2 regions of the Bradyrhizobium sp. Leo114 genome follow, and region 1 is predicted to be linked to the other one. Evidence: riboswitches for the same ligand, from Rfam matches in the RefSeq annotation. Region 1 holds a riboswitch; the other holds the start of a gene.
The links. A riboswitch is a leader RNA that binds a small molecule or an ion and turns the genes downstream of it on or off. The one in region 1 is predicted to bind S-adenosylmethionine.

Region 2: linked by a shared signal. The riboswitch ahead of metX (homoserine O-acetyltransferase MetX) and the one ahead of ACZIRK_RS04490 (O-succinylhomoserine sulfhydrylase) in region 1 are both predicted to bind S-adenosylmethionine.

What each region holds. Positions count from the first base shown of each region.
Region 1 is NZ_JBUYEN020000003.1:42,538-48,184, forward strand. It holds gene ACZIRK_RS04480 (adenylate/guanylate cyclase domain-containing protein) at 1-776, opposite strand, end outside; gene ACZIRK_RS04485 (2'-deoxycytidine 5'-triphosphate deaminase) at 1,346-2,404, opposite strand; SAM riboswitch at 2,561-2,640, shown strand; gene ACZIRK_RS04490 (O-succinylhomoserine sulfhydrylase) at 2,712-3,896, shown strand; gene ACZIRK_RS04495 (SGNH/GDSL hydrolase family protein) at 3,962-4,978, opposite strand; gene ACZIRK_RS04500 (SGNH/GDSL hydrolase family protein) at 4,994-5,647, opposite strand, start outside.
Region 2 is NZ_JBUYEN020000005.1:138,870-144,516, forward strand. It holds gene ACZIRK_RS08235 (DUF2125 domain-containing protein) at 1-606, shown strand, start outside; gene ACZIRK_RS08240 (prephenate/arogenate dehydrogenase family protein) at 747-1,682, opposite strand; gene hisC (histidinol-phosphate transaminase) at 1,679-2,776, opposite strand; gene ACZIRK_RS08250 (chorismate mutase) at 2,787-3,635, opposite strand; SAM riboswitch at 3,943-4,022, shown strand; gene metX (homoserine O-acetyltransferase MetX) at 4,105-5,307, shown strand; gene metW (methionine biosynthesis protein MetW) at 5,311-5,647, shown strand, end outside.

The DNA.
Region 1 (5,647 bases):
TCCAGCTCCGGGCCCGTCACATAGACGCCGACCAGAATCCGGCGCTCCGTTCGGTTATCCAGCAGAAGACGCAATGGACCCGGAGACAGGGTGATGCGGCTGAGGCCGGTAGGGGCGTTCATGAAGATCATCGAGAGCTCGCGGCGTTCCGCCGTCGGTTCGCCTGAGGTCTCGATCAAATGGGCACTATGGGTCACCGGGTCGAAGACGATCACGGGCTGCGCCGGAAGTTGCAGAGCCAGAATCATCCGTTCGCCGGCGTGCAGCTCGATCGTCTCCAACACAGCCTTACTGGCGAGCTCGGCGAACGCGTCCGGCCTGGGGGAGACGACCCCCGTCCCGAAAAAGACCTGCCGGTGATAGTCCCAGAAGCCGAGTTCGTCCGGAGAGTGGGCGGCGATGCGGCGAATCCGTGGGCTGACCGTGAAGCTGACCTCCACCGTTTCGTCCAGCACCGGCTCGCTCGCCACCCCGCAGAAAGCGCAATGGTAGTCCTCCTTCTGCACGCTCCGCAACGTGGCGTTGGCACCGAGGATGCCGCCGCAGCTCGGACATAGAATGTTCCAGGACATCTCGAACAGCCCAAGCCGCGATGCGTGCAGAAGGGCCGCGATGACCTTTTCCTCGTCCAGGCCGCTGCCGGCAGCGAAGGCCACGGCATTGAGCCGGGCGAGTTCCTCGTCACGTCCGTTCTGGACGAGATTATCGACGGCATCGACCACGACCGGGTCGGCCGAGCGGCGCAAGGCGTCGAACAGGGTGTCGCTATCCTGCATGTGCCGAGCATACCTCAAATGTCCGGCGACGACATCCGGCCGCTAGGGTCGAAGTGCGTCGATAGCGTGGGCTATGAGAATACCGACGCTCAATATAATCAGACATGAAATTACTGCATCAAACATGCCTTTAGGGGGTGATCTCGTCCCTGATCAGTCAAAAGGATTCGACCGCAGGGGAACATTTCCGGCACTGTCGATGCGTCGAGGCCACAACCCCGCGTCATGTGAGACCAAGCGAGCGCTACGCGGCCTCGAACACGATCAAAATTGTCGTTTCCCCTTCCGAAGGGTGGCGGCTACGACCGCGGTCGACAGGTTCTGATGGCTGACGGCGCCAAAGGCGCTCACCCGGAGAGCAATAGGTCAGTGCAATGGCAACAAGTCCATTGAAGGCGAGCCAAGCCGCAATGACCCCGAAACAGGTTACAGTGTAGTCCACCGACCACCCATCAAGCCGTCGCCCCCTGAGATAGGCCACAACGTCTTTGTGTCGTTATGGTGGTCACAAGGAATGTAATCTGTGATTCAGGCTAACCGTACCAAATGAGCAACAGGAGATTTCGCGATCACACCCTGAAATGCTTCGAGAGCTTCAGGCCCTGGGCCTGGTAGTTCGAGCCGATGCGCTGGCCGTACATCGCATCAGGCCGGGCCAGCATCTTCTCATAGACCAGGCGGCCGACGATTTGGCCGTGCTCGAGGATGAACGGCACCTCGCGCGAGCGCACTTCCAGCACGGCGCGGGCGCCCTGCCCGCCGGCGCCGGCATAGCCGAAGCCGGGATCGAAGAAGCCGGCATAGTGCACGCGGAATTCACCGACCAAGGGATCGAACGGCACCATCTCGGCGGCGTAGTCCGGCGGTACCTGCACGGCTTCCTTCGAGGCGAGGATATAGAACTCGCCGGGATCGAGGATCAGGCTGCCGTCGGGGCGCGCGCGGATCGGCTCCCAGAAATCATCGACCGGATAACCGCCGCGGCGATCGACATCGACCACGCCGGTATGGCGCTTGGCGCGATAGCCGACGAAGCCGCCGGAATTCTCGCCCGAGAGATCAACCGAAACCGCGACGCCATTGGTGAGATCGGCATCGTCGATATCGACCAGGCGTTCGGCGTCATGTAGCGCATCGAGCTCGTTGGCGCTGAGGATGGCATCGCCGGTGCGGAAGCGCACCTGGGACAGCCGCGAGCCCTCGCGCACCAGGATCGGAAACGTCTTGGGGCTGATCTCGGCATAGAGCGGGCCGTGATAGCCGGCCCCGATCATGTCGAAACGGCGCGTGCCGTCGGCGATCACGCGGGTGAAGACATCGAGCCGCCCGGTCGAACTCTTCGGGTTCGCAGCTGCGACGATCTCCGGGGGCAGCGCGAGGCTCTCGAGCAGCGGCACGATGTAGACGCAATTGGTCTCCAGCACCGCGTCGTCGGCGAGATCGATCTCGTGCAACTTGAGCTCGTCGATGCGCTGGGCAACGGTGGCGTCGGGACCGGGCAGAAAGCTCGCGCGCACGCGATAGGCGATGTCGCCGAGGCGAAGATCGAGGCTCGCGGGCTGGATCTGGCTCTCCACAAAGGGATAGACCGGCAGGATCAGGCCCGCGTCCGCCATCGCCGCGATCATGCGGTCGGGCAGGATCCCATTGGCATCGTCTTGCAGTACGAACGACACAGACGCGGTCCCTCAAGACGGCTTAGAGCCATAAAAGGCCCAAAAAATGGATTTTATCGGTTAGCCGATGCCCGCCTTGACGGAAAGGGCGGGAACGAATATCAGCATGACTTATCCCGTGGTGATTTGAGCCGGCCGGCTTGCAGCCACGTTAAATAAGTCGCTAAACAGGCCGGGGACCTCAGCGATCCCGGCCCTTCAGGCCGGTTTTTTTGTGACCATTTTCCCAAGGACGAAAATGGTCACGTTGGAGGTCCTAATGTCTGCAGCTACACGCTACCGCCCCGAAACCCGGCTGGTTCATTCCGGAACGCTACGCTCACAATTTGGCGAGACGTCCGAAGCAATATTCCTGACCCAAGGGTTCGTCTACGCCACGGCCGAGGAATGCGAGGCGCGATTCAAGGGCGAGGATCCCGGCTTCCTCTATTCGCGTTTCTCCAACCCCGACGTCTCGATGTTCGAGCGCCGCATGATCGAGCTCGAGGGCGCGGAAGCTGCGCGCGCGACCGCGACCGGCATGGCGGCGGTGACGACTGCGATCCTCGCGCCGCTGAAGGCCGGCGATCACGTGGTGGCCTCAAAAGCGATGTTCGGCTCATGCCGCTACGTCGTGGAGGAACTCTTGCCGCGCTACGGCATCCAGTCGACGCTGGTCGACGGGCTCGACCTCGACCAGTGGAAAAAGGCGATCCGGCCGAACACCAAGACCTGCTTCCTCGAGAGCCCGACCAATCCGACGCTCGACGTGCTCGACATCGGCGCGATTGCCGAGATCGCGCATCAGGGCGGCGCACGGCTGATCGTCGACAATGTGTTCGCCACTCCGATCTGGCAGAGCCCGCTGTCGCTCGGCGCCGACGTCGTGGTCTATTCCGCGACCAAGCATATCGACGGCCAGGGACGGTGCCTCGGCGGCATCATCCTCTCCTCCGAGGCGTTCATCACCGAGCATATCCATAACTTCCTGCGCCAGACCGGGCCGTCGATGTCGCCGTTCAATGCGTGGATACTGCTGAAGGGGCTGGAGACCTTGGCGGTGCGCGTCCGGGCGCAGACCGAGACGGCCGCGAAGATCGCGGATGCGCTCGCAAGCCATCCGAAGATCACGCGGCTGATCTATCCCGGCCGCGCCGATCATCCGCAGGCGGCGACCGTGAAGAAGCAGATGCGTTCCGGATCGACCCTGATCGGGTTCGAGGTGAAGGGCGGCAAGGCCGGCGCATTCCGCTGCCTCAACGGGCTCAAGATCTCGCGCATCTCCAACAATCTCGGCGATGCCAAGAGCCTCGTCACCCACCCCGCCACCACGACGCATCAGCGCCTGGGGCCGGACGCGCGCGCCGAGCTCGGCATCAGCGAAGGTTTTATTCGTTTCTCCGCCGGCCTCGAGCACGCCGACGATTTGATCGAGGATTTTGCCCAGGCGCTGGAGGCGGTGTGATTCAGGCGAATGGCGCGTGGCGAGTAGGGTCAGCCCTATTCGCCACTCTCCATTCGCTTTCAGCCTTACATCGGCCGATACGTCCGCACATCCGCCGGCACGTTGACGCCGAGCTTGATCTGACCGACCGACTTGATGATGTCGTCGCCGAGCAACTGGGCGAAACAGGCATAGCCCCAATCGTTCATGTGCAGGCCGTCGGCGATCACGAAGCTGTCGATCGGGATCGACTGTTTCTCGTGCCAGTCGCGCATCACTTCAAAACGCGGGAAGATGCTGACATGGCGGAGCTCGGCGATGTGGTTGAGCAGCCGGATCATCTTGTTGGCGCTAGCGGCGCGCTCGGTGACGCGCGGCGAATATTGGGGATCGACCAGCACGACGTCGGCGCCGGCCGACTGGATGCGCGTCACGCCATCCTCGACCATTTTTTCGGTCTCGCCGGGGTCGAGATTGCGCAGCACGGCATTGGTGCCGACTTGCCAGATCACGAGGTCCGGGTGGGCGTCGATCACCTCGGTCTGCAGCCGCTGCATCATCTCCGGCGCGTCCTCGCCGCCCCGGCCGCGATTGACGACGCGGATGTCGGCGCCGGGATACTGCCGGTGCAGTTGCGCCGCGAGCCGGTTTGGATAGGTGAATTCCGGCGCCGAAGAACCATAGCCCTGGGTCGAGGACGAGCCGAAGGCGATGATGGTGACCGGCTGGCCCGCGGCAAGCTTGCTCGCGACATGGGGCAGCGAGCCCATCGTTTTCGAGACGCCCTTCGGCGGCAGGCAGGGCACGCGACGGAAGATGTCGCTGGCCGACTTCGCGACCTCCTTCACCTTGTCGATCGCCTTTCCGGCGATGCCCTTCTGGGCATCAGCCTCGGCGGCGCCCGCAGTACCGGACGAAATGGCCGGCGTGGATGGTCCCGATTTGTCGGATGGGGGGTGGGATTTCGCGCCGTCAGTAAGCGCGGCATGCTGGTCGCCTTGCGCAACTTGCGCGTGCAGCGGCGAGGTCACGAGCACGGACGCCGTGACGGCGGCGGCCGCCACCAGCCATGTGCTTCGACAAAAAGGGCGGTAGGTCCTCATTAACGCTGGTTCCCTTTAGTTCTGCTGCGCCGGTCCGAGGTGGGCCGCGTCGATCACGAATTTCGACAGCGCACGGCCGAGACAGGCATGCACCCGCTTGGCCAATTCCACGCCGTGGGCGGAGCTGAACAGGTCGAAATCACCAGCATCGTTCCAGTGATGCATGATGGCGAAACGATCAAACAGCGGGACATCATGTTCGTGCGCCGACACCCGCATATTATCTAGGTATGGTGATCCGGAAATCATGCTTTCGGTGCGGGGGCTGTACTGAAGATTGACCAGGACCACGTCGGTTCCCGCCTGTTGCAATGCACCAATTCCCGCATCCAGAGCGCTGCGAAAGTCGTCGGGATCGGTAGCTCGGATGGCATCGACGGTTCCCGTCTGCCAGATCACCAAAGTAGGCCTTTTTGCTTCCACCAGCTTAACGAGGGTGTCGGCTGTATCCCCCGTGGTTTTGGCGCCCTGCAGTTCTACGGACAGGTTAACGGTCGTGCTGGGCAGGCTTTCCTTCAGCGCAGCCTGCAACTTTGCCGGGTACGCGCTGGCCTCGGAAGAGGGAATCGTGGAGGAGCGGCTGCCGACCACCAGCACGTTCAGGGGCTGGCCGCTTCGCACCGCCTCGGCGACCTTGCGCAACGAGCTTTCGGTGGCCAGCAGATTGGC
Region 2 (5,647 bases), on a different contig from region 1:
CCGGTGATCGAGACCGCGCTGCAGATCAGCGGCGGCAGCCTGCAGGACGTGCATCCGGTGCTGGCAACGCCGTTCGATGCCGACATCCGTACCAAGATTTCCGGCTTGAAGGACTTCACGCCAAAGCCGTGGCCGGAGCGCTTCCGCGAGATCCAGGCCGCCGGCGGCCATGTCGAGATCGTGCAGTCGCGCATCCAGCAGGGCGAGATGATCGCGATCTCCGCGGGCACCTTGAGCCTCAACGCGAGTGGCCGCATCGAAGGCGAATTGCAGATGACGGTCACCGGCCTCGAGCGCGTGATCCCGGCGCTCGGCATCGAGAAGATGCTGGAGGAGGGCGTGCCGCAATCAACGCTCGACCGCGTCGCGCCCGGCGTGAAGACGCAGGACCTCAACAATCTCTTCGGCGCGCTCGACCGCGCGGTCCCTGGTCTCGGCAAGATGGTGAAGCAGAACGCCAATGTCGGCGTTGCCGCCAGCATCAATTCGCTCGGCAGCGAAGCCATGCTCGAAGGCAAGAAGGCGCGCAGCTTCCCGCTGCGCTTCGTCGACGGCGCAGTGCTGCTAGGCTCGATCAAGGTCGGACAAATCCCGCCATTGTTCTAGCTCACGTAGCCCGGGTGAAGCGCAGCGCAACCCGGGGTCTGCTCGCGATGCGGATAGACCTGTCCCGGGTTGCGCGGAGCCTGTCATCGGGCGCGCGTTCGCGCGATCCGTTGGCTCCCTCCGGGCTACAAGATCCCGCGCTATTTCTTCTCCAGATTCGCATGCGGCCGGCCGAAGTCCGCCGCAGCCGAATCCTGGCCGATCTCGACGATGCCGCGGCGGATGGCGCGGGTGCGGGTGAAGTGGTCGAACAGCGCTTCGCCGTCGCCGCGGCGGATCGCGCGCGTCAGTTTGGAGAGATCCTCGTTGAAGGTGCCGAGCATCTCCAGCACCGCGTCCTTGTTGCTCAGGAACACGTCGCGCCACATCGTCGGATCGGACGCCGCGATGCGGGTGAAATCGCGGAAGCCGCCGGCGGAGAATTTGATCACTTCCGACGACGTCACCTGCGCCAGCTCGTCGGCGGTGCCGACGATGGTGTAGGCGATCAGATGCGGCAGATGGCTGGTGATCGCGAGCACGAGGTCATGATGATCGGGCGTCATGATCTCGACCTTGGCGCCGAGCGCGGCCCAGAAGTCACGCAGCCTGCCGATCGCGCCCGCCTCAGTGCCCTCGGGCGGCGTCAGGATGCACCAGCGGTTGATGAACAACTCGGCGAAACCGGAATCGGGACCTGAGTGCTCGGTGCCCGCCACCGGATGCGCGGGCACGAAGTGCACACCATCGGGGATATGTGGGCCCATGTCCCTGACGATGGCGCCCTTGACCGAGCCGACATCGGAGACGATGGCGCCCTTCTTCAGGTAAGGCGCGATCTCCGCCGCCACGGGTCCGCAGGCGCCGACGGGAATGCAGAGGATGACGAGATCGGCGTCTTTGACCGCCTCCGCATTGTTCTCCACCACGCGGTCGACGATGCCAAGCTCGGCGACCCGCGCGCGCGTCTTTTCCGAGCGCGCGGTGGTGACGATCTCGCCGACCAGCCCCTGCGCCCGCGCGCCGCGCGCGATCGAGCCGCCGATCAGGCCGAAGCCGATCAGCGCGATGCGTTGAAAGTGCGGCGCGGCGTTCACTTCTGATCCATGAAGTCGCGCAGGCCCTCGACCACGAGGCGGTTGGCCTCCTCGGTGCCGATGGTCATGCGCAGCGCGTGCGGCAGGCCGTAATTGTTCACGGCACGCAGCACCAGTCCGCGCTTGGTGAGGAACGCGTCCGCATCGGCCGAGGTCTTGCCCTTTTCGGTCGGGAAATGGATCAGCACGAAATTGGCGACGCTCGGCGTCACCTTCAGCCCGAGCTTGCGGACCTCGTCCGTCACCCAGCTCCGCCACTTTTCGTTGTGCACCCTGGACATCTCGACATGCGCGGTGTCCTCGACCGCGGCTACCGCCGCGAGCATCGCCGGAGTAGAAACGTTGAAGGGGCCGCGAATCCGGTTCACCGCATCGACGATATGCGCCGGGCCAAACATCCAGCCGACGCGGAGCGCCGCGAGCCCGTGGATCTTGGAGAAGGTGTGGGTCATCACCGTGTTCTCGGTCGTCGCACACAGTTCGAGACCGAGGCCATAGTCGTTGCGCACCACGTAGTCCGAATAGGCGGCGTCGATCACCAGGAGCACGTCCGACGGCAGGCCTGCGCGCAAGCGCTTGACCTCGTCGAACGGCAGATAGGTGCCGGTCGGGTTGTTCGGATTGGCGAGCCAGATCAGCTTGGTCCGCGGCGTGACCGCCTCAAGGATCGCATCGACACTTGCGGTGTAGTCGGTCTCCGGCACGACCACGTTCTTGGCGCCGTTCGCCTTGGTCGCGATCGGATAGACCAGGAAGCCGTGGGTGGTGGAGATCGCCTCCGAGCCCTCGCACAGATAGGTGTGGGCGAGCAGGTTGAGGATTTCGTCCGAACCGGCGCCGCAGATGATGCGGCTCGGGTCGAGGCCATAGGCGCGGCCGATTGCCTCGCGCAGCACCTTTGAGGTGCCTTCCGGATAGTCCTCGAGATGTTCGGCGGCGTGCTTATAGGCCTCGATCGCCTTCGGCGAGGGACCGAAGGGCGTTTCGTTGGCGGAAAGCTTGAACACCTTGCGCCCCGGTTCCGCCACCGGGCTCTTGCCGGGGGTGTAGGGCGCAATATCGAGGATGCCGGGATTCGGCACGGGGCGGGACATCTCTAACTCTCTAGCTCCGGATTGTAGGGGCGGGGGGCACCGTATAGCGCGTTGCGTGGCTGCCGACGAGGGCCGATGAGCGCACCGAGGCCCCGGCGCGGATCAGGGCCATTTTGATCTCCTCGAAGCCGCGGCCGGCGACCGATACCAAAAGCGCCGCGCCGTCGAAGGCCGTATCCGGCACCGCGACGATCTCGGCGAGCGGGGCCAGCGCGCGGGCGATCTCGGCGTTCCAGCCGGAAACGCGCACGCTCCACATCTCGACTTCGGTCACCATCGCATCGTCAGCGACGCGCGAGATCACGAACACGGGCAGCGCCGCGGGATGATCGGCGCGCTCCAGGAACGGCAATCGCGCGATGATCTTCGGCGCGCCCTCGGCCTCGAGGTCGATCCACCATGGCGTGCGGCTGGAAATGGCCGACACCAGCGCGAGGTCGCCCTTCGATTTCGCCACCGCTTCGACCGCCGCCTGCGCGCTGAAATGCGAGACGTAGGGCACCACGAAGCCGAAATGGAAGCGTGCCGAATCCCGCATCATGGATTCGCCGACCGAGACATCGGCATGCACCGAGAACGGCGCCTGCACATAGGTGAACGTCGAGATGATGACGCGCCAGATGCTCTCGATGGTGTCGAGCGGCAGGATGCCACGATGGCGCTCGACCAGGCTGCGCATCATGGAGGCCTCGCGCGCCGGCCGGAATGCGGAGCCGACTTCCTGGGTCTGCTTCACCCTGATCAGGCGGTCGATGATGTCGCCACGCGCCATCAAGAGGCGGTGAACCTGCTCGTCGATCGCGTCGATCTCTTTGCGCAGCTCGGCCAGCGAAGGCGGCGCCGGAGGCGGTTTTGACATGCTAGGGCCCGTCGTTTCTCTTCAATCAGCAAGCAGACTCTTCACCTCTCCCCGCCTACGGGGAGAGGTCGAAATTCAAGCGCAGCTTGAATTTCGGGTGAGGGGGAGCCTCCGCGAATCCGTCTGGTACCGTGTTCGCGGAGAGAGCCCCTCACCCCAACCCTCTCCGCGCAAGGGCGGGGAGAGGGAGAAAGTGCGAGCCCCCGTTCTGTCCCATGGGGCCAGATGGCGCAAGCTCGGCCTAAAGGTCACGGTTAGGTTAACGGCCCCACTTGCCTTGACGCAGGCCGGGTAAGGGACTACTTTCCCAGCACTCCGTGGTCATTTGAGCCGGCCGGCTTGCAGCCACGTTAAAGAATTCGCTAAACAGGCCGGGGACAGATCGATCCCGGCCGGACCTTTGTTCAGGCCGGGTTTTTCATGGCCTGATTTCTGTCCGGGACCTCCGCGTCGGAGGAAGGCGCCACAAATGACCAAGGTGCAGTCGATCAAGAGTCCGTCGATTCAGGGTGAGGATCGCGCCCATGAGGCCGATCATCCGTCCTCGCCGGTGGCGAAGTTCGGCATGGATCAGCCGTTGAAGCTCGACTGCGGCATTGACCTTGCGCCATTCCAGATCGCCTATCAGACCTATGGCGAGCTCAATGCCGAGCGCTCCAACGCCATTCTGGTCTGCCACGCCCTGACCGGCGACCAGCATGTCAACAATTTGCATCCGGTGACCGGCAAGCCTGGCTGGTGGGAGACCATGGTCGGCCCCGGCCGGCCGCTCGACACCTCCAGATACTTCATCATCTGCTCCAACGTGCTTGGCGGCTGCATGGGTTCGACTGGCCCTGCCTCGCTGAACCCTGCGACCGGCAAGGTATGGGGCCTGGATTTTCCGATCATCACCATCCCTGACATGGTGCGTGCGCAGGCGATGCTGATCGACCAACTCGGCATCGAGACGCTGTTCGCGGTGGTCGGCGGCTCCATGGGCGGCATGCAGGCGGTGCAATGGGCGGCGGCCTATCCGGAGCGCGTGTTCTCGACGCTCGCGATCGCCTGCTCGACGCGGCATTCGGCGCAGAACATCGCCTTTCATGAGCTCGGCCGGCAGGCCGTGATGGCCGATCCGGATTGGCGTGGCGGAAGCTATGTCGACCAGGGCACGCATCCGCATCGCGGGCTCGCGGTCGCGCGGATGGCCGCGCATATCACCTATCTCTCTGACGCGGCGCTGCATCGCAAGTTCGGGCGGCGGATGCAGGATCGCGAGTTGCCGACATTCTCCTTCGATGCCGATTTCCAGGTCGAGAGCTATCTGCGCTACCAGGGCTCGTCCTTTGTCGAGCGCTTCGATGCCAACAGCTATCTCTATCTGACGCGCGCGATGGACTATTTCGACATCGCCGCCGACCACAATGGTGTGCTGGCGCAGGCGTTCCGCGGCGTCGAGACCCGCTTCTGCGTAGTATCGTTCACGAGCGACTGGCTGTTTCCGACTTCGGAGGCGCGGGCGCTGGTGCACGCGCTGAATGCCTCCAGCGCGCGGGTCTCGTTCGCGGAGATCGAGACCGACAAGGGTCACGACGCCTTCCTGCTCGATGTGCCCGAATTCTTCGACATCTCGCGCGCCTTCCTGCACTCGGCGGGTAAGTCGCGTGGCCTTGGCGATGCGGGGGCTTAAGTGATGGCGCTTCAGGAGCAAACTCTGCCGCTGCCCGGCTTGGCGCCGCAGGCGAGCACGAGCCTTCGTCCGGACCATCTTCTCGTCGCCGAAATGGTTGAGCCCGGGTCGCGCGTGCTCGACGTCGGCTGCGGTGACGGCGATCTGTTGCAGCTTCTGGAGAGTCGCGGCATCGATGGCCGCGGCATCGAGCTGTCGCGCGAAGGCGTCAACCACTGCGTCGCCAAGGGACTCGCGGTGGTGCAGGGCGACGCCGACACCGACCTCGGCAACTATCCCGACGATGCGTTCGACTACGTAATCCTGTCGCAGACGCTGCAGGCGACGCGGCAGCCGAAGG